One region of the Rhizobium binxianense genome, then DNA from elsewhere that is predicted to be linked to it. Evidence: predicted binding sites of a transcription regulator. Region 1 holds the regulator's gene; the other holds the start of a gene.
What was found. The regulator LexA, encoded in region 1, represses DNA repair genes until DNA is damaged. The targets are predictions, from matches to a motif close to TGTTCNNNNTGTGTTCNG.
Positions count from the first base shown of each region.

Region 1 (14,659 bases):
TGAAGCGGCAACGAAGGAGCTTGTCGCGCGCAACGGGCCGACCCGTTTCATTCTGCCGACGGTGACGCACAAAGAGGCGCTTGTCCGCGAAATGACGGCGGGATGGGCGCTAAAGCCGGAGATCGTTGTCGGGGCGGAAGCGAAATGGAAAGCCTTCACTGCGGCCGATGCAGCCATGGCGGCGTCCGGAACCGTTATTCTTGAACTTGCACTTGCCGACGTTCCCGTCGTCTCCGCCTACAAGGTCGACTGGATCATGCGCATGCTGACAGGGCGCATCAAGACCTGGACCGGCGCACTGCCGAACCTGATCGCGGATTACCCGGTTGTGCCGGAATATCTGAACGACGTCGTTCGCGGCGCAAGCCTTGCGCGCTGGATGGAAAGGCTGTCGGCCGACACCTACCAGCTCAAGGCAATGAAGGAAGGCTACGAACTTATCTGGCAGCGAATGCAGACGGAAATACCGCCTGGTGAGCATTCGGCGCAGATCGTGCTCGCTGTTTTAGCCAACAAAAAACCCGGCCATTCCTGACCGGGTTTTCTTTTGGAGTTCGAAGCAATCAGCGTTTCGAAACCGGCACGTAATCGCGCTTCGGTTCGCCGACATAGAGCTGGCGCGGACGGCCGATGCGCTGTTCCGGATCTTCGATCATCTCGTTCCACTGGGCGATCCAGCCGACGGTGCGGGCGAGCGCGAACAGCACGGTGAACATGGTCGTGGGGAAGCCCAGCGCCTTCAGCGTGATACCGGAATAGAAGTCGATATTCGGATAGAGCTTCTTCTCGATGAAATATTCGTCGGTGAGCGCGATGCGCTCCAGCTCCATCGCCACTTCGAGCAACGGATCGTCCTTGATGCCGAGTTCGCCGAGCACTTCATGCGTCGTCTTCTGCATGATCTTGGCGCGCGGATCATAGTTCTTGTAGACGCGGTGACCGAAGCCCATCAGGCGGAACGGATCGTTCTTGTCCTTGGCGCGGGCGATATATTCCGGAATGTGGTCGACCGAGCCGATTTCCGAAAGCATGTTGAGCGCCGCTTCGTTGGCGCCGCCATGGGCGGGGCCCCAGAGGCAGGCGATGCCGGCGGCGATGCAGGCGAACGGGTTGGCGCCCGACGAGCCGGCGAGCCGGACGGTCGAGGTCGAGGCGTTCTGCTCGTGGTCGGCATGCAGGATGAAGATACGATCCATGGCGCGGGCAAGCACCGGATTGACCACATATTCCTCGCAGGGCACGGCAAAGCACATGCGCAGGAAGTTCGAGGCGTAGTCGAGATCGTTCTTCGGGTAAACGAAGGGCTGGCCGATATGGTACTTGTAGGCCATGGCGGCGAGCGTCGGCATCTTGGCGATCATGCGCAGGCTGGCGACCATGCGCTGGTGCGGATCGGTGATGTCGGTGGAGTCGTGATAGAAGGCCGACAGCGCGCCGACACAGCCGCACATGACGGCCATCGGATGCGCATCACGGCGGAAGCCGGTAAAGAAGCGGCTCATCTGCTCGTGCACCATGGTGTGGTGCGTGACGCGATAATCGAAATCCTTCTTCTGCGCGGTGGTCGGCAGTTCGCCGTAGAGAAGCAGGTAGCAGACCTCGAGGAAGTCGCCATGCTCGGCCAACTGCTCGATCGGATAGCCGCGATGCAGCAGCACACCCTCGTCGCCGTCGATATAGGTGATTTTGGATTCACAGGATGCGGTCGAGGTAAAACCCGGATCGTAGGTGAAGGAAGCGGTGTTCTTGTAGAGAGCACCGATATCGATGACGCTCGGGCCGATCGTGCCGCTTTTGACAGCGAGGTCGACTGATTTGTCACCGATTTTTATTGTTGCGCTTTGATCCGTCATGCTGATCCTCCGAACTGGCGGTGGCGCCACAAAAGCGCCATAGGGGTTAAGCGTCCTCACCGATAGCTATATGATCGCGAAGCTAATGCCAAGTTACCCCGATGGCATTTTGTGCATTGCGGCATCACCTTTTAGGCACTGCAGCGATGAGCCGCACGCATAGCGGAAGCCAATGATTCGACTGGTCTTTTGGCGCTCGCGATTTCCCCTCATATTTCAATCGATTATTCTTGCTCGTTTTGATTGAAGGTTGCATTCTGGCCGCCAGTGCGGGTGACCTTGGGCGGCATATGCAGGAATTGACGACAGTCGAATTGCGGCCGGAAGCGGGCACCGGCCTCGCCGATCAGCCGGATTTTGCTGCGTCTGTCGTGGTGACGCGACCGGCAAGGACACAGTCGGCAGTGCCGTTGCGCCACCGGCTGCCGGCCGCAGCCATGCAATCGCTGCGTGCCGGGGCCTGCATGCTGGCCGAGGAAGCCGATCATGGCCGTCTGCTGCTGTTCTCGCCGGTCTTCCTCGGCGCCGGCTCGGCCGTCTGGTTTCTCGCCGCATCGGATTTTCCCCTCGTTGCATCGCTGCTTTGCCTGCTGGTGCCGGCGGCCGCGGTTTTCCTGACCGGCCGCAGCCGGCCGGCATTGCGGGCGACGTTCGCTGCGTTTGCACTTTTCGCCTGCGGCATGCTCTCGGCTGAGTTCGAGAGCTGGCGGGCTTCGACCGTCATCCTCGATTCATCCGTGACGACGACGGTGACGGGCCGTGTCGAACGGCGGGAAGGCGACGGCCGCGGGCGCTGGCGCTACATTCTTGCCGTCGCGGGCACGGAGGCGCCGGAGTTGAAGCGGCCGCCGGGACGCATAACCGCAATCGTCCGTGGCGCCGACGCGCCTTTCGAGATCGGCGACATTATCACCGGCAGGGCACGGCTGACGCCACCGGCAGGCCCCGCACTTCCTGCGCTCAACGACTTCTCATTCGGTGCTTATTTCGATGGCATCGGCGCCAATGGTTTCTTCTATGGCGCGCCGGAGAAAGTCGACGTGCAGGCAGGCCCGCAGGCTGCCAGGTCGACGTCGGACGCTCTGCTCGAATGGCTCTACCGGCTGCGCAGCGGCATCGGCGACCGCATACGATCGATCCTGCCCGGCGACACGGGCGCTTTTGCCGCTGCTCTGGTGACGGATGAGCGGCGCGCCATCTCGAATGCGACGACGGAGGCGCTGCGCCAGTCCGGCCTTGCCCATATCGTTGCGATCTCGGGCCTCAATATGGCGTTGTCGGCCGGCATCTTCTTCGTCGGTTTCCGGATGCTGCTCAGCCTCTTTCCCGGCGTCGCCCAGGCCTATCCGACCAAGAAGATCGCCGCCGCCGGCGCGCTCATCGCCGTCACCGCCTATTTCCTGATCTCCGGTTTCGGGGTCTCGGCCGAACGCGCCTTTATCATGATGGCCATCATGCTGGTTGCCGTGTTCTTCGATCGGCCATCGATCAGCCTGCGCAATGTCGTTCTCTCCGCGTTGGTCATCATCGCCATTTCACCCTCCGAAGTCTTGGGCCCGAGCTTTCAAATGTCCTTTGCCGCGACATTGGCTTTGGTATCGGGTTATCAGCTGTGGAAGGATCGGCGTGTCCGGGAAAACGCCTTGCTGAAACTGCCGATCGTCAGGCCGGTGGTCGCCGTCGCCGGTTTCTTCGGCGGCGTCTTTCTGACCTCGCTGATCGGCGGTTTTTCCACCGCGCTGTTTTCGATCGAGCATTTTCATCGCCTGACCGCTTACGGCCTGCCGGCAAACCTCGCGACGATGCCGATCATTTCCTTCATCGTCATGCCGGCCGGGCTGCTGGCGATGTTGCTCATGCCTTTCGGTCTGGACGCTCCCCTCTGGGAGGTGGTCGGATTCGGCCTCGATCTGGTGATTGCGGTCGCCAAGACGGTGTCCGGCTGGGGCGGTGATATCGGCATCGGCCGCTTGCCCGCCTGGTATTTCGCTGTTGCCGTGGCAGGCTTTCTGCTGCTGACGCTGCTGCGCACCCGGCTGCGCCATGTCGGCACATCGATCATATCAGTCGCGACTCTTATCCTGCTGCTTCTGCCGGTTCCCCGGCCGCCGGACCTGGTGATTTCGGAGGATGGTAGTCTGGTTGCGGTCGTCGCGGTCGCGGCGATCGCTTCCAACCGTGAAAACCCGCCGGATTTCATCTTCGACCAGTGGCAGCGAGCGCTGGTCCTGCCGACGCATGCAGCGCCGAAGATGCTGGATGGTCCCGCTATCCCGCCGGAAGGAGAAGACCGCCGCGTCAGGCTCTCCCGCGATCAGCAGAACGAAGCGAGGACGGCGATGCAGGCGGCGGCCGCGGGCGGCGACGCAAACCGTTTTTCCTGCGTCAAGAAGGCCTGGTGCACATCAAGGCTCGGCAATGGCCATATCGTCACCGTCATCGACAATGCCGCCTATCTCGGTCCGGCCTGCGATGCGGCCGATATCGTCGTGACATCGGTCCGCCTGCGTTTCAACAGCTGCCGCTCTGGTGGGACGCTCTTTACCGGCGAGACGCTGCGCAGGACAGGCTCCGTGGAGTTGCGCTTCACCGATGCCGGCCTGGAGGTCGTGAGCGCATTCGAGACCCTGTCGCGGCCATGGATGCGCCATCGCGCCTATGACTGGCGCAGCAACAGTTTTGCCGAATCCGGCCTGTCTGGTGTCAGTGATAGCGGCGAATGAGGCCGACGAGCTTGCCCTGTACCTTGACGCGGTCCGGCCCGAAGATCCGGGTCTCGTATGCCGGGTTGGCGGCCTCCAGCGCGATCGAGGCGCCTTTGCGGCGGAAGCGCTTCAGCGTCGCTTCCTCGTCATCGACGAGGGCAACGACGATGTCGCCGGGACTTGCGGTGCTGCCGTTGCGGATGATCACGGTGTCGCCGTCGAAGATGCCGGCATCGATCATCGAATCGCCCTTGACCTCGAGCGCATAATGTTCACCGGAGCCGAGCATGTCGGCGGGAACGACGATGTCGTGGGTATTGTTCTGGATCGCCGAGATCGGCACGCCGGCGGCGATCCGGCCCATAACAGGCACGGAGACCGAGTTGCCGTTATCGGCGACAGGTTTGGCAGGAGCGGGAGCGGCGACCGGCTGGGGCTTGCCGAGGCTGCCTTCGATGACGCTCGGCGAAAAGCCCCGCCGTGGCTGGATGCTGGGGCTGTAGGCCTCCGGAAGCTTGATGACCTCGAGTGCCCGGGCCCGGTTCGGTAGGCGGCGAATGAAGCCGCGTTCTTCGAGCGCTGTAATCAGGCGATGAATGCCGGACTTCGAGGCAAGATCGAGGGCATCCTTCATTTCGTCGAAAGACGGCGGAACGCCGGACTCCTTCATGCGCTCATGAATGAAAAGGAGAAGCTCCTGTTGTTTGCGCGTGAGCATCGACGTCAGACCCCTGATTGAAACAAATCCAGAACAGACACTATATGTTCCATATGTGTTCCGCAAGTGGCTAAATTTCCGTAAAACTTGCCGCCAACTCGTTGAGATTTTTATTTTCGTTCGCCGGATTGGCGGACAAGTCTTGCCTTGGGTGGCACTCTCACACATCTCTGCTTTGCCACGAGAGGGGATATCATGAACGCGCATTCCGCCAAACCGCATCCGCTGGATCACGTCGTGCTGCCCGTCGTCAATATCGATCTGGCGCGCGAAAGGCTCGGCAAGCTCGGCTTTACCGTTGCCGCCGAGGCGCGCCATCCCTTCGGAACGGAAAATGCCTGCGTCTTTTTTGCCGACAAGACCTATCTGGAGCCGCTCGGGGTTGCGAGCATCGCCGAGAGCGAGACGTCGGCGCGGCAAGGCAATGTCTTCACCGCCCGCAACCAGGCTTTCCGTTTCCGCTGCGGCGAGGAGGGGCTTTCGGCAATCGTCTTCGCCACCGAAGATTCTGCCCGTGATCATAAGAATTTCGCCAGCAAGGGATCGAGCGCCGGCGAGATGCTGGAGTTCAGCCGGCCGATGATGATGCCGGATGGTTCCGAGAGCGTCGGCAGCTTCAAATTGGCTTTCGCCAGCGATCTGCGGGCGCCTGATTTCTTCCTCTTCACCTGTCAGCGCATCAACCCGCTCCCGGCTGACCGTGGTGCGCTGGAGAAACATGCCAATGGCGTCATCGGCATAACCGAGGTTGCGCTTTGCGCGCCTGATGCCGCCGCATTCGGCGCCTTCGTCAGCCTCGTCGCGGCGCAGCCGGCAATCGAGAAAACCGGTTTCGGCGTCAATATCGCCGCGTCGAATGCGAGAATCAGCCTGATGACGCCGGAAGGGCTGGAGGCCTATTTCGAGATCGCCGTCTCATCCGCCGACCGCGGCCTGCGCGGCCGGGCAATCCTCTTTGCTGTCGCCGATCTTGCCGTGACAGAAGCGCATTTGGCTGCTAACGGAGTGACGTATACGCGCAAGAACAATCGCATTCTGGTGAAGCCCGCGCCCGGGCAGGGCACGCTCTTCGCCTTCGAGGAAACACGATGAGCACCGATACGAATTCCGAAGTCAAGATCGGCGAAGGCCAGGGCCAGGTCACCTTTTCAAATGCCGGCCGCCTGTCGCTGATTGCCGGCCCCTGCCAGATGGAGAGCCGCGACCACGCCTTCATGGTCGCCGGCACGCTGAAGGAGCTTTGCGAAAAGCTCGGCATCGGCCTCGTCTATAAGAGCTCGTTCGACAAGGCGAACCGCACTTCGCTTTCGGCCGAACGCGGCATCGGGATTGAAAAGGGTATGGAGGTCTTTGCCGACCTGAAGAAGGAATTCGGCTTTCCCGTCCTGACCGATGTCCATACCGCCGAGCAATGCGCCGAAGTGGCAGAGGTGATCGATGTGCTGCAGATTCCAGCCTTTCTCTGCCGCCAGACCGATCTTCTCATCGCCGCCGCCAAGACCGGCCGCGTCGTCAACGTCAAGAAGGGCCAGTTCCTCGCTCCCTGGGATATGAAGAACGTCCTGAAGAAGCTCAACGCCAGCGGCAATCCGAACGTGCTGCTGTGCGAGCGCGGCGCCTCCTTCGGTTACAACACTCTGGTTTCCGATATGCGTTCGTTGCCGATCATGGCAGCGATGGGCGCCCCCGTTGTTTTCGATGCCACACATTCCGTGGCGCAGCCGGGCGGGCAGGGGGATTCCTCCGGCGGTCAACGGGAATTCGTGGAAACGCTGGCGCGTGCAGCGGTAGCGACCGGCATTGCCGGCGTCTTCGTCGAAACCCATCAGGACCCGGACAATGCGCCTTCCGATGGCCCGAACATGGTCTATCTCAAGGACATGCCGCGGCTTCTGGAAAAGCTGCTCGCCTTCGACGCGGTCGCCAAGGCCTGACGTTCAACAGCCTGACATGATCGTGCTGTAGGCGAGATCGGACAAGCTGGTTCGAAGGCGGAAAACTGCGCCATTGTAATTTGCACGCCTTCGATTATGACAGGCTTCGAACGACTTATCACCCACCGAGCAGGAAGAACCCATGACTGCAATCACCGATATCATCGCCCGCGAGATTCTCGATAGCCGTGGCAACCCCACCGTCGAAGTCGATGTCTATCTCGAAGACGGCAGCATGGGCCGCGCGGCCGTTCCCTCGGGCGCCTCGACGGGCGCACATGAGGCGGTCGAGCTGCGCGACGGCGGCAAGCGCTACCTCGGCAAGGGCGTCCAGAAGGCGGTCGATGCCGCCAACACCGAGATCTTCGACGCGATCGGCGGCATCGACGCCGAAAACCAGATCCAGATCGACAACATCATGATCGAGCTGGACGGCACGCCGAACAAGTCGCGCCTCGGCGCCAACGCCATCCTCGGCGTCTCGCTCGCCGTCGCCAAGGCTGCCGCCCAGGCCTCCGGCCTGCCGCTTTACCGTTATGTCGGCGGCGCTTCCGCCAGCCTCCTGCCGGTGCCGATGATGAACATCATCAACGGCGGCGCCCATGCCGACAACCCGATCGATTTCCAGGAGTTCATGATCCTGCCGGTCGGCGCCGACACGATCGCCGAAGCCGTGCGCATGGGCTCGGAAGTCTTCCATACGCTCCGCAAGGAACTTGCCGCACAGGGCCACAACACCAATGTCGGCGACGAAGGCGGTTTCGCACCGGGCCTGAAGAGCGCTTCGGAAGCCCTCGACTTCATCGTCAAGTCGGTCGAGAAAGCCGGCTACAGGCCGGGTGAGGACATCTACCTCGGCCTCGATTGCGCCTCGACGGAATTCTTCAAGGACGGCAAATACGTTCTCGAAGGTGAAGGCCGCACGCTCGAATCGGGCGCCATGGCCGAATATCTGGCCGAACTCGCCGCCAAATATCCGATCATCTCGATCGAGGACGGCATGGCCGAAGACGACTGGGACGGCTGGAAGACGCTGACCGACCTGGCCGGCAAGAAGACCCAGCTCGTCGGCGACGATCTCTTCGTCACCAATTCCGCCCGTCTTCGCGACGGCATCCGCATGGGCGTCGCCAATTCGATCCTCGTCAAGGTCAACCAGATCGGCTCGCTGACGGAGACCCTCGACGCCGTCAACACGGCGCACAAGGCAGCCTACACCGCCGTCATGTCGCACCGCTCCGGTGAAACCGAAGATTCGACCATCGCCGATCTCGCGGTCGCCACCAACTGCGGTCAGATCAAGACCGGCTCGCTGTCGCGTTCCGACCGCCTTGCCAAGTACAACCAACTGATCCGCATCGAAGAAGGTCTCGGCCCCCAGGCTCAGTATGCCGGCCGTTCGATCATCCGCGGCTGATCGGATCTGATTGGCAATGCTCGACCCGCGCCCTCCCGGCGCGGGTTTTTTGTTGCGCTTCTTTAGAGTCAACGAACGGTTAATCTCTGCGCGGTAGATTGAACGAATTGGTAATGCGTTCAAGAGCATGCGTGTATGTGGACAAAGCATCATAAGAAGAGAAAGCTCGGCCGCTTCGTCATTCCGGCCATGACGGTCGCCTTCCTTTCCTATTTCGGTTATCATTGCATTCATGGCGATTACGGCCTGCGCGCGACGGAGACGTTCGAGCATCAGCGTGTCGCGCGCGAAAAAGAGCTTGCGATCTTGAAGGCGAAGCGCGAACATCTGGAAAATCAGGTCGCGCTGCTGAGTGACGGTTCGCTCGACAAGGATATGCTGGACGAAAAAGCGCGCTATCAGCTCAATATGTCGCGCGCCGACGAGATCGTCATATTCAATCATTATTCCAATTAACCTGAATTGAGTTAATTGTATTTTTCTCTGTTTTATCAATAATTTAGCGCCGAATACGAGCCATGCAATTATGGCATTGCTGTGGTCATGTTTCTTCCCTATGGTACGCGCCACCGAGAAACGACAAACCCATAGGGAGGGTTGAATGGCGCCGCGAAAGACCGCGACCGTTTCCAGCCGCAAAACTGCAGCAAAACCGGCAGCCAAGGCATCGAATGGAGGCCCTGTGGCCGACTTCGATCGCGATGAGGAGCTCAAGGCCTATCGCGAAATGCTGCTGATCCGCCGCTTCGAGGAGAAGGCCGGTCAGCTTTACGGGATGGGCTTCATCGGCGGCTTTTGCCACCTCTACATCGGTCAGGAAGCTGTCGTCGTCGGCATGCAGATGGCGCAGAAGGAAGGCGACCAGGTCATCACCGCCTATCGCGACCACGGCCACATGCTGGCAACCGGCATGGAAGCGCGCGGCGTCATGGCGGAACTGACCGGGCGCCGCAGCGGCTATTCCCACGGGAAGGGCGGCTCGATGCACATGTTCTCGAAAGAAAAGCATTTCTACGGCGGTCACGGCATCGTCGGCGCCCAGGTTTCGCTCGGAACGGGTCTTGCCTTTGCAAACCGCTACCGCGGCAACGGCAATGTCTCCATCGCCTATTTCGGCGACGGCGCCGCCAACCAGGGCCAGGTCTACGAGAGCTTCAACATGGCGGCTCTCTGGAAGCTGCCGATCGTCTATATCGTCGAGAACAACCGTTACGCCATGGGCACCTCGACCGCCCGCGCGACGGCGCAGTCGAACTACTCGCTGCGCGGCTCCGGCTTCGGCATCCCCGGAATTCAGGTCGACGGCATGGATGTTCGCGCCGTCAAGGCCGCGGCCGACGAGGCGCTCGAACATTGCCGCTCCGGCAAGGGCCCGATCATCTTGGAAATGCTGACCTATCGCTATCGCGGTCACTCCATGTCCGATCCGGCGAAGTATCGCTCCAAGGAGGAAGTGCAGAAGATGCGCTCCGAGCAGGATCCGATCGAACAGGTCAAGGCGCGCCTCATCGAAAAGGGTTGGGCTTCCGAAGACGATCTGAAGGCGATCGACAAGGATGTCCGCGACATCGTCGCCGACAGCGCCGATTTCGCCCAGGCCGATCCGGAGCCGGATGCATCCGAGCTCTATACCGACATTCTGCTCTAATCGGGGAGGGAACCCATGCCTATCGATATCCTCATGCCCGCCCTCTCTCCGACCATGGAAGAAGGCACGCTGTCCAAATGGCTGAAGCAGGAAGGTGACAAGGTCACCTCCGGCGACGTGATTGCCGAAATCGAAACCGACAAGGCGACGATGGAAGTCGAAGCCGTCGATGAAGGGATCATCGGCAAGCTGCTCGTCGACGCCGGCACCGAAGGTGTCAAGGTCAACACCAAGATCGCCGTGCTGCTGCAGGACGGCGAATCCGCTTCGGACATTTCCGCCGCCAAGCCGGCCGCCGCGGCAGCGCCCGCTGTTGCCCAGGAAGAGAAGCCGACCAATACCGGTTCCGCCTCCGCACCGCTTCCGGCCGAGCCGAAGGCCGTCGTTCCGAACGATCCCGAAATCCCGGCCGGCACCGAAATGGTGTCGACGACCGTGCGCGAAGCGCTGCGCGACGCCATGGCCGAAGAAATGCGCGCCAGCGAAGACGTCTTCGTCATGGGTGAGGAAGTTGCCGAGTACCAGGGCGCCTACAAGGTCACGCAAGGCCTGCTGCAGGAATTCGGCCCCCGCCGTGTCATCGACACGCCGATCACCGAGCACGGCTTTGCCGGCGTCGGTGTCGGCGCCGCGATGGCAGGCCTTCGCCCGATCGTCGAATTCATGACCTTCAACTTCGCCATGCAGGCGATCGACCACATCATCAACTCGGCCGCCAAGACGCTCTATATGTCCGGCGGCCAGATGGGTGCTCCGATCGTCTTCCGCGGCCCGAACGGTGCGGCTGCCCGCGTCGGCGCCCAGCACAGCCAGGACTATGCGGCCTGGTACAGCGCCATCCCCGGCCTGAAAGTCGTCATGCCCTACACGGCCTCCGACGCCAAGGGCCTGCTGAAGGCGGCGATCCGCGATCCGAACCCGGTCATCTTCCTCGAAAACGAAATTCTCTACGGTCAGCACTTCGACGTGCCGAAGCTCGACAATTTCGTCCTGCCGATCGGCAAGGCCCGCATCCATCGTTCGGGTAAGGACGCCACGGTCGTCTCCTTCGGCATCGGCATGACCTATGCGACCAAGGCGGTTGCCGAACTCGAGAAGATCGGTATCGACGTCGAACTGATCGACCTTCGCACCATCCGCCCGATGGATCTTCCGACGATCATCGAATCGGTCAAGAAGACCGGTCGCTTGGTCACCGTCGAGGAAGGTTATCCGCAGTCGTCGGTCGGGACTGAAATCGCCACCCGCGTCATGCAACAGGCCTTCGACTATCTCGATGCGCCGATCCTGACGATTGCGGGCAAGGACGTGCCGATGCCCTACGCCGCCAATCTCGAAAAGCTCGCCCTTCCGAACGTCGGCGAAGTCGTCGATGCGGTGAAGGCTGTTTGCTACAAATAAGGGGAGGGTATCTCGATGCCGATCAATATCACGATGCCCGCCCTCTCTCCGACCATGGAAGAAGGCAATCTTTCCAAGTGGCTGGTCAAGGAAGGCGACACGGTCAAGTCTGGCGATGTGATCGCCGAGATCGAGACCGACAAGGCGACGATGGAAGTCGAAGCCGTCGATGAAGGCACGGTCGCCAAGCTCGTCGTTGCCGCCGGCACCGAGGGCGTTAAGGTCAATGCGCTGATTGCCGTTCTCGCCGCCGATGGTGAGGATGTCGCCGCTGCCGCAAGCGGCGCGGGTGCCGCCGCTCCGGCGCCCAAGGCTGAAGCCGCACCTGCGCCGAAGGCCGAAGCTGCACCGGCTGCGGCCCCGTCCGCACCGGCGCCTGCCGTCGCACCCGCGGCGGTTTCGGCTGACGGCAACCGCACTTTCTCTTCGCCGCTCGCGCGCCGTCTGGCCAAGGAAGCCGGTATCGACCTCTCGGCCGTCGCAGGCTCCGGCCCGCATGGCCGCGTCGTCAAGAGCGATGTCGAAGCTGCCGTTGCCGGCGGTGGCGCCAAGGCTGCGGCCGCACCGGCTGCCGCTCCGCAGGCCGCCGCAGCCCCGGCCCCGGCCGCTGCAGCGCCGAAGGGCGCTTCCGAGGAAGCCGTTCTCAAGCTCTTCGAGCCGGGCTCCTACGAGCTCGTGCCGCATGACGGCATGCGCAAGACCATCGCTCGGCGCCTGGTCGAATCCAAGCAGACGATCCCGCATTTCTACGTCAGCGTCGATTGCGAACTCGACGCTCTGATGGCGCTACGTGCCCAGCTGAACGATGCGGCGCCGCGCAAGGACAACGCTCCGGCCTACAAGCTCTCGGTCAACGACATGGTCATCAAGGCCATGGCGCTGGCGTTGCGCGACATTCCCGACGCCAACGTATCGTGGACCGACAGCAACATGGTCAAGCACAAGCATGCCGATGTCGGCGTCGCCGTCTCGATCCCCGGCGGCCTGATCACGCCGATCATCCGCAAGGCCGAGCAGAAGACGCTGTCTGTCATCTCCAACGAGATGCGCGATCTCGGCAAGCGGGCCAAGGACCGCAAGCTGAAGCCCGAGGAATATCAGGGCGGCACCAGCTCGGTTTCGAACATGGGCATGATGGGCGTGAAGAACTTCGCCGCCGTCGTCAATCCGCCGCATGCGACGATCCTCGCGGTCGGCGCTGGGGAACAGCGGGTCGTCGTCAAGAAGGGCGAAATGGCGATCGCCACCGTGATGTCGGTCACGCTGTCGACCGACCATCGCTGCGTCGACGGCGCGCTCGGCGCCGAGCTGCTCCAGGCCTTCAAGGGCTATATCGAAAACCCGATGGGCATGCTTGTCTGATAGCAGCGCGGAGGCGGAAATGACCAAGACCGTTCTTTGCTATGGTGACTCGCTAACCTGGGGTTATGACGCCGAGACGATCGGCCGTCATGATTACAAAAACCGCTGGCCGAGCGTGCTCCAGGCAGTGCTCGGCAGTGAGGCGCGTGTCATCGCCGAAGGCCTGAATGGGCGCACGACCGCTTTCGACGACCACCTCGCCGATTGCGATCGCAACGGTGCGCGCATCCTGCCGACGATCCTGCAGACGCACGCACCGCTCGATCTCGTCATCCTGCTGCTCGGCACCAACGACATGAAGCCGGTTGTATCAGGTTCCGCCTTTGCCGCGTGCCAAGGCATCAGCCGGCTAGTGCGGCTCATCCGCAATCATGCCTGGCCCTTCGAATTCGATGGGCCGGAGATCTTGATCGTGGCGCCGCCGGCGATCTGCGCGACGGGCAATGTGCCCTTCGCCGCGTCGTTTCCCGGTGGCATCGAGGAATCGGCAAAGCTCGCAACGCTTTATCGTGATCTTGCCGACGAACTCGGCTGTGGCTTCTTCGATGGCAATTCCGTTGCCCAGACCACGCCGATCGATGGCATTCACCTCGATGCGGACAATACACGGGCGCTCGGGCGCGGGCTGGAATCGATCGTGCGGATGATGCTGGGGATCTGAGCATGACCGCCTTCATCGCGCTGCGGCAGGCCTCACGGCGCGATGCCTCGGAGCTGGCGATCCTGGCGGATATCGCATCGCACGGTTTTGCCTCCTGGCTCTGGTTCGCCGATGTGGCGAACGGCGTCAGCGACACGCCGCTGGAGCGGGGTCGGCTGAAGATGAGCGAGGAGGAGGCCGTTGGCGGCTGGCGGGATGCCGTTATCGCCGAGGCCTATGGCGAAGTGGCAGGCGTGGCGATCGGCCATCCGCTGGAGGAGGGCATAGCCGATATCGAGGCGAGCATCCCGGCGACCGAACCGATGCTCGCCCTGCAGAAAACGGTTGTGGGAAGCTGGTTCATCGGCAGTCTCGGCGTTTACCGCCATCTGCGCGGCATCGGCATCGGGCGCAGGCTGCTAGACGATCAGATCGACAGGGCGGATTGCCGCCCCGTCAGTCTCATTACCGCAAGTGATAACGAGGCGGCTCTGTCGCTTTATGGAAGAAACGGATTCCTGGAGGCTGCGCGCGCCGATGCCGTGCCGCTTTTCGACAACAGCAAAAGACATGCGTGGGTGCTCATGACCCGCAGCGCAGCGTAACAAAGGCAGGAAACACATGGCTGAATCCTACGACGTCATCATCATCGGCTCCGGCCCCGGCGGCTACGTCGCCGCCATCCGTGCAGCCCAGCTCGGCCTCAAGACCGCGATCGTCGAGCGCGAGCATATGGGCGGCATCTGCCTGAACTGGGGCTGCATACCCACAAAGGCGCTGCTGCGCTCGGCCGAGGTGCTCGACCATGCCAATCACTTCAAGGATTACGGCCTGGTTCTCGAAGGCACGGTCAAGCCGGATGCCAAGGCCGTCGTTGGCCGCTCGCGCGCCGTCTCCGCCCGCCTGAATGCCGGCGTCGGCTTCCTGATGAAGAAGAACAAGATCGACATCATCTGGGGCGAAGGAAAGCTTTCCAAGGCT
Region 1 covers NZ_CP118713.1:1,670,707-1,685,365, forward strand. The annotation lists gene lpxB (lipid-A-disaccharide synthase) at 1-535, shown strand, start outside; gene gltA (citrate synthase) at 564-1,853, opposite strand; gene PO860_RS08355 (ComEC/Rec2 family competence protein) at 2,144-4,576, shown strand; gene lexA (transcriptional repressor LexA) at 4,557-5,276, opposite strand; gene PO860_RS08365 (VOC family protein) at 5,472-6,368, shown strand; gene kdsA (3-deoxy-8-phosphooctulonate synthase) at 6,365-7,210, shown strand; gene eno (phosphopyruvate hydratase) at 7,353-8,627, shown strand; gene PO860_RS08380 (FtsB family cell division protein) at 8,763-9,083, shown strand; gene pdhA (pyruvate dehydrogenase (acetyl-transferring) E1 component subunit alpha) at 9,229-10,275, shown strand; gene PO860_RS08390 (pyruvate dehydrogenase complex E1 component subunit beta) at 10,291-11,676, shown strand; gene PO860_RS08395 (pyruvate dehydrogenase complex dihydrolipoamide acetyltransferase) at 11,692-13,038, shown strand; gene PO860_RS08400 (SGNH/GDSL hydrolase family protein) at 13,058-13,699, shown strand; gene PO860_RS08405 (GNAT family N-acetyltransferase) at 13,702-14,283, shown strand; gene lpdA (dihydrolipoyl dehydrogenase) at 14,300-14,659, shown strand, end outside.

Region 2 (14,659 bases), 2.1 Mb from region 1:
GCCTGTCCAAAAATCCTGACGGTTTCTTCCTGATGGTCGAAGGCTCCTCGATCGACAAGATGTCCCATCCGCTCGATTGGGATCGTGCGGTCATCGAAACCATCGAATTCGACCAGGCGATCGGCGTTGCCCGCGAGTTCCAGAAAGCCCATCCGGACACGCTGATCGTCGTTACCGGCGACCACACGCACGGCGTATCGATCATCGGCACCGTCGACGACGAGAAGCCCGGCACGGAAATGCGCGAAAAGGTCGGGACCTACGCAGAAGCCGGCTTCCCGAACTACAAGGATGAAAACGGCGACGGCTATCCCGATAGGGTCGACGTCAGCCGCCGGCTGTTTCTGAGCGCCAACAACGGCCCCGATCACTACGAGACCTTCCGTCCGAAGCTCGACGGTCCGTTCGTTCCGGCTGTCCAGAACGAAAAGAAGGAATATGTCGCCAACGAGCAGTATAAGGATGTTCCCGGCGCCGTCTTCGTTCAGGGCAATCTTCCGAAGAGCAGCGAAAGCGGCGTTCACGCCGTCGACGACGTCGTCCTGCAGTCGGCCGGTCCGGGTTCGGAAGAGTTCCATGGTTACATGGAACAGAGCGACGTCTATCGCGTGCTTGCCGACACTTTCGCCCTCGGTGCCAAGCAGACGAACTGATCTCTAGATGCGGATGATTTTAGACCGGATCGGCCTAAAATCTGAATCCGCATCTAAATCAAAGAAATAGAGCATGATGTCGTCCGAAAGCGCGCACACTTTTCGGCATCATGCTCTGGCCGATCCGGCAGGGCCGCTTGCCGGCTCTGCCTCTTTCACCGATCATGGTCCCGGCCGTTCAGCGGCCGGGATTTGCTTCCTGGAGGTCGCCATGGACATATTCTCTTCGCTGCATCTCAGCCGGCGCCGGCTGATCGGCGCCGCCGTCGCGCTTCCCTTTACCGTTTCTCCCGTTCGGGCGGCCGATTCTTCGCTCTCCTTCGACGAGCTCTATGGCAAATTCGGCGTGCTCGGCCTCGAATTCTCCGATAAGGTGAAGCGCCTTGCCGGCAAAGACGTCAGAATGAAGGGCTTCATGGCGCCGCCGTTGAAAGCCGAGGCGCAGTTCTTCGTGCTCACCGAAGTGCCGATGTCGCTCTGCCCCTTCTGCTCCTCGGATGCGGATTGGCCGGATAATATCGTCGTCGTCTATCTCGGGGAGAAGCAGACCTTCGTGCAGCCGCGCCAGACGATCGAAGTGCGCGGCACGCTGGAATACGGTTCCTGGACGGACCCGGACACCGGCTTCGTCAGCCTGCTGCGCCTTCGCCAAGCCGAATATTCCGCTGTCTGAACCGATATGCTCGCTCTTGATATCGAAAACCTTGATGTCACCTTTCCGGGCCTGTCCTCGCCGGTACTGGCGATCGACCGCCTGTCGATCGATGCCGGCAGCAGGGTCGCCATCACGGGGGCGTCCGGTTCCGGCAAGAGCACCTTCGTCAATATCGTTGCCGGGCTGGAGCGGACACGCCAAGGCCGCGTCCGTTGGAACGGCGAGGATATTGCGGGCTTTTCGGAAAACCGGCGCGACCGGTTCCGTGCCGCCAATATCGGCCTGGTCATGCAGGAGTTCCATCTTTTCCCCGGCCTGTCGGCGCTGGAAAACGTGCTTTTGCCGGCGCGGCTTGCCGGCGCCGCCACGGCTGGCGTCATCGAGCGGGCGCATTCGCTTTTGAGCACTGTCGGTCTTTCCCGTCCGGGCCAGAAGATCGAAACCATGTCGCGCGGCGAGATGCAGCGCGTGGCGATCGGCCGGGCGCTGCTGCGCAAGCCCGGCGTCATCATCGCCGACGAGCCGACGGCAAGCCTCGATGCCGAAAGCGGCGAAGCTGTCGGCGATCTCATTCTCGATCTTGCCATTGCCGAAGGCAGCACGCTGATCGTCGTTTCGCACGATCAGCGCCTGGCCGGCCGCCTCGACCGGTGCATCACCTTCGGCTCCGGCCGGATCAGCGACGATTCCGCGGCAAAGGCGGGGGAGGCTGCATGATCCGCTTCATCCTTTCCGATCTTCGTCGCCTCTGGGCAGGGTCGCTGGTGGTTGTGCTCCTGGTGGCGCTGGCGAGCGCGCTCGGCGTTTCCGTCGTGCTGCAGGAGCGGGCGCTTCGTCTCGGCAGCGCGCGCGCCGCCGACAAGTTCGATCTCGTCATCGGCGCCGGCGGCAGCGAGACGCAGCTCGTTTTGTCCTCGGTCTTCCTGCAACCCTCGCCGCTGCCGCTGATGGCGGGCGAGGTGCTGGGCAGGCTTGCCGCCGATCGCCGTGTCGACTGGGCCGCTCCGATCGGCTTCGGCGATTCCTTCTCCGGCTATCCGATCGTCGGGACGACGACCGTGTTGGTGCAAAACCTGTCCGGCGGCTTAACCGAGGGCAAGGTTTTCGCGCGCGAGGGGGAGGCGGTCATCGGCTCCGCCGTCAAGCTGTCGCTCGGCGGCGAGATCAAGCCGATGCACGGTTTGCCTGAAGAGGGCGGCGAGACCCATACCGAACTCGTCTACCATATCGCCGGCCGCCTGCGGCCGACGGGTACTGCCTGGGACCGGGCCATTCTTGTTCCGATCCAGGCCGTCTGGCATATCCATGGCCTGGAGGCGGAGGAAGGTGCTGGGACCGAGCACGAGCATGAAACGGGGTCCGGCACGGGTACGGCTGAACATGGCTATGCGCATGAGGACGCCGGCGACCATCACGAGGGGCATGAGCATCACGGCAAGCTTGACCCGGATGCCGCGCTCAACGAGCGCTGGACTGCAGGCGCGCCCGGCCTTCCCGCCATTCTCGTCAAGCCGAAGACGATCGCCGACGCCTACAGGCTGCGGCAGGAATATCGCCGCGGCAATACCGTCGCCGTCTTTCCCGGCGAGGTGCTGACCAATCTCTACGCCACGCTCGGCGACGCCAAGCAGATCCTCGTCGCGGTCGCCGCCGGCGCGCAAGCTCTCGTCGCAGCCTCGCTGGTGCTGGTCACGGTCATCCATATCGGCCAGCGCCGCCGCCAGATCGGCGCGCTTAGGGCTTTCGGCGCCCCGCGCGGCGCGATCTTCGGCATCGTCTGGCTGGAATTCTTCTTCCTAGTGGCGGTCGGCATCGGGCTCGGATTCGCGTTCGGTTATGCCGCGGCGCTGACCTTGTCAGGGATGTTCTCGCAGACGAGCGGGATCGCCATGCCGGTGGGCTTTGCCCGCGAGGACGCCGGACTTGCAGGGGTGCTGCTTGCCTTTGCGACAATCCTTGCAGCACTGCCGGCGGTGCTCGCCTACCGGCAATCGCCGGCACAGGCGCTGAGGGCATAGTGCATTGGCGTAAACAAGATCTCCTTCCAAGCCTCTCCGGCGGCTGAATGCTCACGGGCGGTGGACGTGCCGATGTGCCTGACAAAACCTGTCGCTCTTAGACTAAAGTCATAATCCCAAAGCCTCTCTCTTTGTGGCCCGTCTTTTCTGGCACACTCTCGTCAGGCGTGTCGCGGCCAGGGGTCTGCTTTGAGGAGAGTAGGTCGCGCGCGTTGCTCATCACTCTGTGGAGGACAGACAATGGCTAATGTCGTAAGCATCGACGGCGCGAAGGCCGGTCCGATGACGGGCGAAGAGAAGAAGGTGATCTTCGCCTCTTCGCTCGGCACCGTTTTCGAATGGTATGATTTCTATCTCTACGGTTCGCTCGCCACCTATATCGGCGCGACCTATTTCACCCAATATCCCGAGGCGACGCGCAACATCTTCACGCTGCTCGCCTTTGCCGCCGGCTTCCTGGTGCGCCCCTTCGGCGCGCTGGTGTTCGGCCGTCTCGGTGATCTCGTCGGACGCAAATACACCTTCCTAGTGACGATCCTGATCATGGGTCTGTCGACCTTTCTCGTCGGTATCCTGCCGGGCGCCGCCACGATCGGCATCGCAGCGCCGATCATCCTGATCGCGTTACGCCTGTTGCAGGGCTTGGCGCTGGGCGGTGAATATGGCGGCGCGGCGACCTATGTCGCCGAACATGCGCCGAATGGCCGCCGCGGCTATTTCACGTCGTGGATCCAGACGACGGCAACGCTCGGCCTGTTCCTGTCGCTGATCGTCATCGTGCTGGTTCAATATCTGATGGGCCCGGTTCAATTCGCCGCCTGGGGCTGGCGCATTCCGTTCCTGGTCTCGGTCGTCCTGCTCGGCGTCTCCGTCTGGATCCGCCTAAAGATGAACGAATCGCCGGCGTTCCAGCGGATGAAGGCGGAAGGCAAGGGCTCCAAGGCGCCTCTGACAGAAGCTTTCGGCCAATGGAAGAACGCCAAAATCGCGATCATCGCGCTTCTCGGCGCCACCATGGGCCAGGCAGTCGTCTGGTACGGCGGCCAGTTCTACGCACTGTTCTTCCTGCAAAACGTGCTGAAGGTGGATCTGCAGTCGGCCAACATCATGGTCGCCATCGCGCTCTTCCTCGCCACGCCGTTCTTCGTCATCTTCGGCGGCCTTTCCGACAAGATCGGCCGCAAGCCGATCATCATGGCGGGTCTTCTCATCGCGGCGGTGACCTATAATCCGCTGTTCAAGGCGATGACCTGGACGGCGAACCCGGCGCTTGCCGAAGCGCAGGCAACGATCCGGGCAACGGTGACGGCCGATCCGGCGGATTGCAGGTTCCAGTTCAACCCGACCGGCACGGCGAAGTTCACCAGCTCCTGCGACGTGGCGACGGCGTTCCTGACGAGGAACTCGGTGCCTTACGACGTCGTGCCGGGTCCCGCCGGTCAGCCGGCAACGGTGAAGATCGGCAACGCGACGATCCCGAGCTTCGACGTCGTCGCTGCCGGCGACAAGGCCAAGGGCATGACCGCCGCCTTCGAAAAGGGCGTCAACATCGCGCTTCACGATGCCGGTTACCCGCTGAAGCGCGGCGTGGCCAAGGTGCCGGATGCCAAGCTCGATGCCTTTATCGCGGCCAATCCGGAACTGTCGCTCAATGCCGATGCCGTGCGCGCCGGCGAAAAGGAAACCGTGCCGGCGGCCAAGCTGGTCGAAACCAAGCTGCTGACGGCCGATGAGGCCAACGGCGTCACCGATATGGCGGTCTACAACGTCGCCAATGGCGGCACGTTTGCCATGGCGGCCGATCCGGCCCGCGTCAACTGGATCGGCACGATCGCCATCCTGTTCGTCCTCGTCCTCTATGTGACCATGGTCTACGGTCCGATTGCGGCACTGCTGGTCGAGCTCTTCCCGACCCGCATCCGCTATACCGGCATGTCGCTGCCCTATCACATCGGCAACGGCTGGTTCGGCGGCCTGCTGCCGGCGACGGCCTTCGCGATGAGCGCTGCCGCGGGCGATATCTATTATGGTCTCTGGTATCCGATCGTCTTTGCGACGATCACGCTGGTGATCGGCCTGATCTTCCTGCCGGAGACGAAGAACAGAGATATCCACACCATGGATTGAGGAAGCGCATTCGCGTTTAAGAAAAAAGGCCCGGCGCTTACAAGGCGCCGGGCTTTTCCGTATCGGAAAACAAGCGTTTGGCGAGGGGCCAGCCATCCGGCGCCAGTTTGAAGAGCAGGCCGCAGCGGGCAAAGACGATCGCCGTCAGCAGCGAGAACCAGGCGCCGAACGCAAGGCCGGCGATGACGTCGCTCGGATAATGGGCGCCGACCATGACACGGGTCATGCCGAGCCAGATGGCGCAGGCGATGAAGGCAACGCGGTAGCGTGGAAACAGCAGGGCGAAAGCGGCGAAGAAGGCGCCGACCGTGGTGGAATGCCCGGACGGAAAACTTTCGAAAGCGGCGTGGCCTGAAAAGGGCGTGAAGGAAAACATGCCGTAATCGTGAAAATGATCGGGACGCGCCCTGCCGATCGCCCGCTTCAGCAGATTGGCGAGAAGCCCCGACAAGACGACCGTGGTGAAGAGATAGGCGCCGATCCAGCTGACATAGAGCGCCTGCGCCTTGGAGCGCGCCGTCTTCACAAGCCTGTAGCCCGCCCGGCCCTGAAAGAACAGCAGGATGCTGGTGTAGATCAGCCAGGCGGAATCGCCGAAACCGGTCAGCATTTCGCCGAGGTGCTTCACTGGTGCTGGAGCTTCACTGGCGCCGATCGGTGCGTCGAAGAGCAGCATCGAGAGGATCACGGCATTGAGCGTGATGAAGAGACAGGCCTGCCAGCGCAAAGGCGGCATGCCGACGCTGCTCCGGCGCCAGCGCCTGTCCAGGGAAGCCCAAAATGCCCGCATGCCGTCGTCCGTTCGAATTTGCCCGCTCGTTAAATCCGGCGCAAAAATACACGAGATTGTGGCCAGGAATAGTCCGTTTGGGATAATTCGCCCAAGCCGGTCCGGGTCGCGTTCTTAAGAAAAAAGCCCTCCGCATGCATCATGCGAAGGGCCGGAACTGTTTCACGTGAAATATCAGGCGGAAAGCGTCTTGAACTCGGCGAGGATCGCATCGCCCATCTCGACGGTGCCGACCTGCCTTGCGCCATCGGCCATGATGTCGCCGGTGCGGATGCCCTTGTCGAGCACGTTGGCGATCGCCTTTTCCAGGTCGTCGGCTTCCTTCACCAGATTGAAGGAATAACGCAGGCACATGGCGAAGGAGGCGATCATGGCGATCGGATTGGCGATGCCCTTGCCGGCAATGTCGGGGGCCGAGCCATGCACCGGCTCGTAGAGCGCCTTGCGCTTGCCGGTCTTGCCGTCAGGCGCGCCGAGCGAGGCCGACGGCAGCATGCCGAGCGAACCGGTCAGCATGGCGGCGACGTCGGAAAGCATATCGCCGAAGAGATTGTCGGTGACGATGACATCGAACTGCTTGGGCTGGCGCACCAGCTGCATGCCGCCGGCATCGGCCAGCATGTGTTCGAGCTGGACGTCGGAATATTTCGCCTTGTGCGTCTCGGTGACCACCTGGTTCCAGAGCACGCCCGACTTCATGACGTTGCGCTTTTCCATGGAGCAGACGCGGTTCTGCCGCGTGCGGGCCATTTCGAAGGCGACGCCGGCGATGCGCTCGATCTCGTAGGTATCGTAGACCTGCGTGTCGATGCCGCGCTTCTGGCCGTTGCCGAGGTCGATGATTTCCTTCGGCTCGCCGAAATAGACGCCGCCCGTCAGCTCGCGGATGATCAGAATGTCGAGGCCTTCGACCAGTTCCGGCTTCAGCGACGAGGCCGCGGCCAGGGCGGGATAGCAGATGGCGGGGCGCAGGTTCGCGAAGAGCTGCAGATCCTTGCGCAGGCGCAGCAAGCCGGCTTCCGGGCGCACGTCGTAAGGCACGCTATCCCATTTCGGGCCGCCGACGGCACCGAAGAGCACGGCATCGGCGGCAAGCGCCTTCTGCATGTCGGCTTCGGAGATCGCCGCGCCATGCGCATCGTAGGCGCTGCCACCGACAAGGCCTTCGTCGGTGACGAAACCGGCATTCATCGCCTCGTTCATATAGGCGATGATCTTGCGGACCTCGCCCATGGCCTCGGGACCGATGCCGTCACCCGGCAGCAGGAAAAGATTGCGCGCTGTCATGAAACCCTCCTGGGAAAAACAAGTTGCGGTTTCTTAGACCCCGGAAATGGGCATTTCAAGCGAGAGAAGGGGCGAATCGGTACGCTTGGCTCTTCGCCGCGATATTGCTCCTGCGCCTGCAAAAGGATTAGAACCGGCAGACCCCGCTTTAATTTCCCCGGATGGTTCTTATGTCTTTCGCATCTCTCCATCTCGACACCCCCTTGGTTCAGACAGCACCTGGCTACAGCGCCAGCGGCAAGCCGCTCTGGCTGAAGCTCGATGCGCTGCAGCCTTCCGGCAGCTTCAAGCTGCGCGGCGTCGGCCGGCTTTGCCGGCATGAGGTGGAAAATGGTGCGCGCGAGATCTTCTGCGCGTCCGGCGGCAATGCCGGCATTGCCGCGGCCTATGCCGGACGGGGGCTCGGTGTGCCGGTCACCATCGTCGTGCCGGAAACGACGGCGGCCGATGTGCGGCAGACGATCGCCGCAACGGGCGCGAATGTCCTCGTTCATGGTTCGGTTTTCGACGAAGCCAATGCCCATGCGGTCGAACTCGCCCGGAGCCGCAACGCGACCTATGTGCACCCCTTCGACCATCCGCTTCTGTGGGACGGCCATGCGACGCTGATCGATGAGGTGGTGGCGAAGGGTGCCAAATTCGATTGCGTCGTCACCAGCGTCGGTGGCGGCGGGCTGCTGGCCGGCATTGTCGAGGGGCTGAAGCGAAACGGGCTTTCCGATGTGCCTGTTATCGCCGTCGAAACGGAAGGGGCGGCCTCGCTGAATGCCAGCCTCGAGGCGAATGAGCGCATTGTCCTTCCCGCCATCACCTCGATTGCCAATTCGCTCGGGGCGCGGCAGGTGGCGCAGCATGTTTTCGACCTGCCGGAGCAGCATCCGATCGAAAGTGTCGTCGTCAGCGACGCCGATGCGGTCGCCGCCTGCCTGAAATTTGCCGATGCCTATCGCATCTTGGTCGAGCCGGCCTGTGGGGCGGCCCTTGCCGTTGCCGATGTGCATGCCGGGCTGCTTCAGCGCTTCGACAATCCGCTGATCGAAGTCTGCGGCGGCATCGGCGTGTCGCTCGAAAAGCTTAAGGCCTGGAAAGAAAAGCTTCTCTGATCGACCGCAATTCAAAGTGTTACAGCGTCTGTTGCGCGTCTGGAAAGAGGCGCGACGCTGTAAAGAAAAAGCCGGGCGAAAGTCCGGCTTGATCGATCATTATTGGAGAGCGCTCAGGCCGCCCAGGGGTGCGACGCGGCGTTCTTCTTTTCGAAGCTGTCGATCGCCTTGCCCTTTTCCAGGGTCAGGCCAATGTCGTCGAGGCCGTTCAGCAGGCAGTGACGCTTGAACTCGTCGAGATCGAACTTGATCGAGCCGCCGTCGGGGCCGGTGATCTCGAGGTTTTCGAGATCGACGGTCAGGATGGCGTTGGAGCCGCGCGAGGCGTCGTCCATCAGCTTGTCGAGATCGTCCTGGCTGACCTTGATCGGCAGGATGCCGTTCTTGAAGCAGTTGTTGTAGAAAATATCGGCGAAGCTGGTCGAGATGACGCAGCGGATACCGAAATCGAGAAGCGCCCAGGGCGCGTGCTCACGCGAGGAGCCGCAGCCGAAATTGTCGCCGGCAACCAGGATCTTGGCATCGCGGTAGGCCGGCTTGTTCAGCACGAAATCCGGGTTTTCGGAGCCGTCTTCGTTATAACGGGCCTCCGCGAAGAGGCCGGTGCCGAGGCCGGTGCGCTTGATCGTCTTCAGATAATCCTTCGGGATGATCATGTCGGTGTCGATGTTGACGACCGGCAAGGGCGCAGCAACGCCCGTGAGCTTCACGAATTTATCCATGACCCATGCTCCATTTCTGCAAATCTACTTCCTGAATTTGCATCTAGTCCAGTTTTCCGCCGAAATGAAGGAGAATCTTTCTAAAATGGCGGCCACGCGATGTTTCGCGCGGCCTGCCATCGTGCGTGTTTCGTCATTTGGTCGGTGCGTTCAGGCCCCAGAGGACGCCGAACGGGTCGCGAAGCTGGCCGTATCGGTCGCCCCAGAACATCAGTTCGACCGGCATGACGACTTCGGCGCCGGCAGCGACGGCGCGATCCCACCAGAAATCGATATCATCGATCACCAACTGGATGGCGAAGCCTTCATGCCCTTTGAAGGGGTGGCCGTATTCGGGATAGGCATCCGACAGCATGAGGGAGCTGCCGTTGATGTAGAGATGCACATGCATCGTCCGGCCGCTCTCGTCGACCGGCACGGTATAGGCCTCTTCGGCGCCGAAAGCCTTCTTGTAGAATTCGGCGGCTTTCACCGCGCCACCGACCGTCAGATAGGGCAACAGGCCATTCTTGACCGGCGGCATCTTGGTCGGGTTGCTTTCTGTCGTTGCATCCATGCTTGTCCTCCATTCATCTTAGCGCCGGCTGAATGCCTGGCTGCTTCAAGGACGTAGCATGGAAGCATGATCCGACAGTGTCGGCCGAAATTTTTCGGCGAACCAAAATTTTCAGCGAAAAGGTGATCAGAGATCGATGATCGTGCCGCGGCCGTCGTTCCAGACCCGCATCTCCGGCTTACCGTTATTTGCCTTGGCACGGACCGGAGCGGGTTTCATCTTCATCGATAGCGCGCGCCCGACCATGAGTACGGTCAGGATGCCGCCGACGGCAAGTGTCACCGAAAAGGTGAGAAGCAGCATGGCCACGAAAACGGTGGCGCCGGCAAGCATGAGGAAGATGGAGCGAATGTTCTGCATGGGTTTGAGACCTTTCTTCGGAAAGGAATGTGGTCCTTCTCTTTCCTCTCTGCAAGGCAAGCATGGCTTTTTGTTGTTCTGCTGGACGGCTGGCATGGGCTGCTTGCTTCGGCGTGCAAAGCTTGGCACTAATTCGGCCATGAGCCGAAACCCCGTGACCCCCCGCCTGCGCCGTTCGGTGCTGAGCGTGCCTGCGATTAATCCGCGTGCCCTCGAAAAAACCCATGCGGTCGATTGCGATGCGGTGATCTTCGATCTCGAGGATTCCGTGGCGCCGGAAAAGAAGTTGGAAGCGCGGGAAAACCTGAGGCGCTTCTTTTCGGATCGTCCGCTCGAAAATAAGGAGCGGATCATTCGCATCAACAGCCTGTCATCGAATTTCGGCCTGGACGATATGGAGCTGGTGACGGCCCTTGGTCCCGATGCCGTGCTGCTGCCGAAGGTCGACGAGCCGCAGGATGTCACTGATATCAGCGACCTTCTCTCCGAGGCGGATGCATCGGAAGATCTGCGCATCTGGGCGATGATCGAGACGCCGCGCGGTATCCTGAATGCGGGAGCGATCGCCGAAGCCGGGCGCACGCCGGGCTCGCGGCTCGACTGTCTCGTCGTCGGGCTCAACGACCTGCGCAAGGAAACCGGCGTGCTGGCGCAGCCGGGGCGGGGCTATCTGGTGCCGTGGCTGATGCAGGTCGTGCTTGCGGTCAGCGCTTACGGGCTCGATGCAATCGACAGCGTCTTCAACGATTTCAGGGACGAGCAGGGTTTCGATGCCGAATGCCGGCAGGGCCGGGCCATGGGCTTTGCCGGCAAGATGCTGATCCACCCGGCGCAAATCGAGCCCGCCAACCGGCATTTCGGCCCGGATCCGGCCGCGATTGCGGAAGCCGAAGCGATCATCGCTGCTTTTGCCGATCCCGCCTCCGATGGGTTGAACGTCATCAATGCAGGTGGGCGGATGATCGAGCGTCTGCATCTTGTTCAAGCCGAAGCTCTGGTTCATAAAGCTCGCCTGATTTCTGCAAGAAAGCCCGCCTGATGAAACTCTACCGCTTCCTGACCGGTCCCGACGACGCTTCCTTCTGCCATAAGGTCACCGCTGCCCTAAACAAGGGCTGGTCGCTGGAAGGCTCGCCGACCTATGCCTTCAATGCCGCAACCGGCGCGATGCAATGCGGTCAGGCCGTCGTCAAGTCTGTCGAAGGCAAGGATTACGATCCCGAGATGAAGCTCTCCGAGCAATAGCGCGTTCTGCCGAACGCGCGGCTTAAAGCATGTCGCGCAAAAGTGTGCAGCGGTTTGCGGCAACGACATGCGTAAAACAAAGAGCTAAAGCGCAAGGAGCGAATCTGAAAGATTGCGACGCGCTTTAGCGTTCGGCGGCTTCCTCGGCGCTGGCCTCGATCCGCTCCATGTCATCGTCGCTCAGCCCGAAATGGTGGCCGATCTCGTGGATCAGGACATGGGTGATGATATCGCCGAGCGTCTCGTCGTTCTCAGCCCAGTAATCGAGGATGGGGCGCCGGTAGAGGCGGATGCGGTTCGGCATCTCGCCGGTTTCCAGCGTGAAACGTTCGGAAATGCCCCTGCCCTCGAAAAGGCCGAGCAGATCGAAAGGGGTTTCCAGCGCCATGTCCTCGAAAACGTCGTCATCGGGGAAATCTTCGATCTCGATCGTGAGGTTGGTCGTCAGCTGGCGGAATTCATCCGGCAGATGGCTGTAGGCCTCCATGGCCAGCGACTCGAAGGTGCTGATCGTCGGCGCATGGCGGTCCCGCCAATCATCGCTCTGGTCTATGCGGGCCATGAATATTCCTTCCTTTGCGGGCCCATATAGAACCTTTATCGCCGATTTTCGAGTGCGGAATCAAAGGCAGGAATAAATTCATAGAAAATGGCCGTTGACTCTTCATTAGCTCTCTGGAATCTATAAGAACATAACAGGAACAAGACGGATCGGAGAACGCCATGGCGCAGCACGCCCTGGCGCGCGAGCGGCTTTTTGCGCTCCGCGAAACCATTGCCCGACTGGAGGGAAGGCCCGCGCCGGCGCTTGCCGCAGCGGAGCAGGAAGCCCTGGCAGAAGGACGTAAGAACCGCCAGGAGCGCATTCTGCCGCCCCTACCGTTTGGGGTGGAGTTTCTCGATGGGGCATTGGAAGGCGGCCTGCCGCTCGATGCGATCACCGAATTCCGCTCGGCTCTGTCTCGTGATGCAGGTGCTGCAAGCGGGCTGGCGATGGCTGTTGCCGCGCGGCTGCAGAAACAGGAGGCGGATGCCGGCAGGCTTTTGCCGTTGCTGTGGATCGGCGATGCTGTCGGCACGCTGGAGGCCGGTCGTCCCTATGCTCCCGGGCTTCGGGATTTCGGACTGAGCCCGGAGCGGTTTCTCCATGCCGCGCCGCGCAAGCTGGACGAGGCGCTCTGGCTGGTGGAGGCCGCGGTGGAAAGCGCTGCCTTCTCGGCGGTCATCTTCGAAGTGCGAGGCAATCCCGCCCATTTCGGCCTGACCGAAAGCCGCAGGCTCAGTCTTCGGGCGCGGGCTGCCCGCCATCCGCTCTTTCTCGTCCGCCAGGCCGGGGCGGAGGAGGCAAGCAGTGCGGCCTTCCGCCTGCATGTCGAACCGGGCCCCTCCGCTCTGCGGCCGTTGCCGGACGGATCGAAGCTTTCCGGCAGCATCGGCAATCCGATTTTCCGTCTGACGCTGGAGAAGAGCCGCAATCCGGCCCCGCTCTCCTTTCTTCTGGAGTGGAATCCCCATGAACGCGAATTTCTCCCTGTCGCCGAACCAAACCTCGTTCGTCCTCCAGGCGAACAGTCAGCGCATTCTGGCGATCAGCTTCCCGCATCTGCCAACGGACCGCATCGCCCGCAGGCGATGGGGGCTCTCCTGGCGTTCGAAAGGGCGTCCTGAGACCCCGCCTATCGTCTGTTCCGGCAAACTCAACAATGCCATGCGGCTGACGGCACTGGACGAGTTGGCCGAGAGGCTGGGGCTGAAGAAGGAGTTGGGCGTTGCCGAAGCGCGTGCCATGTACCCAACGCTCGAGGTCGTCGAAGAGGATCCGGTGGCCGACCGCCGGTTGCTGGAGGCAATTGCCGATTGGTGCGACCGTTATACGCCGCTGGTGGCGTTCGACGACAAGGACGGTCTGTTTCTCGACATTAGCGGCTGCGCCCATCTCTTCGGCGGTGAAAAGGCGCTTCTCAGGGATGTGCTGTCACGGCTTTTTCATATGGGCTTCGATGCGCGCGGGGCGGTGTCATCGTCGCCGGGCCTTTCCTGGGCCGTGTCCCGCTTCGGGCAAGGCGGCGTGATCGAGGACGAGGAGACGGACCATGTGCTGATGTCCTTGCCGGTTGCAGCCTTGCGGCTGCAAGAACAAACCGTCGATGCCCTGAAGAAGCTCGGTCTGAAATATGTCGGCGACGTCATCGATGCGCCGCGAGCGCCGCTGACCCGCCGGTTCGGCCCGCAACTGCTTTTGCGTCTCGACCAGGCGCTGGGGCGTGAAGAGGAGCCGGTCTCGCCCCGGCGTCCGGTTGCCAGCCTTTCGGCCGAAAGCCGGTTGATCGAGCCCATCGGCACGGAAGAGCAGATCCTTGCCGTCACCAGGCAGGTCGCCCTATCGCTGCAGCCGTCGCTGGAGGCGCGGGGCGCCGGCGGGCGGGTGTTCGAACTGGTGCTGTTCCGCGTCGACGGCAGGGTCTTTCGTATCTCCGTCGGCGCTTCACAGCCGCTGCGCGAACCAAAGGTCATCGCCGGGCTTTTTGCCGAGCGATTGCAGGCGGTCTATGACGATCTTGATGCCGGTTATGGTTTCGAAATCCTGCGGTTGAATGTGTTGCGGCATGATCCCTTCAATGAGGCGCAGGCTGATTTCGAGGGCGACCGCCAGGGAGAGATCTCGCTTTCGGTTTTCGTCGACCGGGTCTCGGCCCGACTGGGTGCGGATTGCCTGCAAAGCTTCCAGCTCCGCGAGAGCCATGTGCCGGAACGCGCCGTCATCACGGTGCCTGTAATGGAGTGTCTTCCCAGGCGGAAGGCGGCGCCGGACATCCAACTTCCTTTCCGCCAAGAGCGCCCGCTGCGGCTCTTTGCAACGCCGGAGCCGGTCGAGATCATGCTTGCCGAAGTGCCCGATGGTCCGCCGCAGGTGTTCCGCTGGCGGCGCATGCAGCATCAGGTGGCTAGAAGCGAAGGGCCGGAACGGATTGCCATGGAATGGTGGATCGATGGGGATGACGCCGAGGCGCGCGACTATTTCCGCATCGAGGACGAGACCGGGCATCGCTTCTGGATCTATCGCCGCGGTTTCTATGGCGGGGAATTGGATCCTCGCTGGTTCATGCATGGGGTCTTTGCATGAAAAGCGAACCCGCATTTTT
Region 2 covers NZ_CP118713.1:4,100,204-4,114,862, reverse strand. The annotation lists gene PO860_RS20130 (alkaline phosphatase) at 1-653, shown strand, start outside; gene PO860_RS20125 (hypothetical protein) at 865-1,326, shown strand; gene PO860_RS20120 (ABC transporter ATP-binding protein) at 1,333-2,025, shown strand; gene PO860_RS20115 (ABC transporter permease) at 2,022-3,326, shown strand; gene PO860_RS20110 (MFS transporter) at 3,567-5,453, shown strand; gene lpxE (lipid A 1-phosphatase LpxE) at 5,491-6,243, opposite strand; gene leuB (3-isopropylmalate dehydrogenase) at 6,418-7,530, opposite strand; gene PO860_RS20095 (pyridoxal-phosphate dependent enzyme) at 7,701-8,633, shown strand; gene leuD (3-isopropylmalate dehydratase small subunit) at 8,747-9,355, opposite strand; gene PO860_RS20085 (VOC family protein) at 9,489-9,911, opposite strand; gene PO860_RS20080 (hypothetical protein) at 10,038-10,271, opposite strand; gene PO860_RS20075 (HpcH/HpaI aldolase/citrate lyase family protein) at 10,411-11,310, shown strand; gene PO860_RS20070 (DUF1737 domain-containing protein) at 11,310-11,516, shown strand; gene PO860_RS20065 (metallopeptidase family protein) at 11,641-12,078, opposite strand; gene PO860_RS20060 (ImuA family protein) at 12,240-13,184, shown strand; gene PO860_RS20055 (Y-family DNA polymerase) at 13,225-14,640, shown strand; gene PO860_RS20050 (error-prone DNA polymerase) at 14,637-14,659, shown strand, end outside.
Region 2: PO860_RS20060 (ImuA family protein) is a predicted target of LexA. The motif match lies at 12,203-12,220, and genes of this name have one in related genera.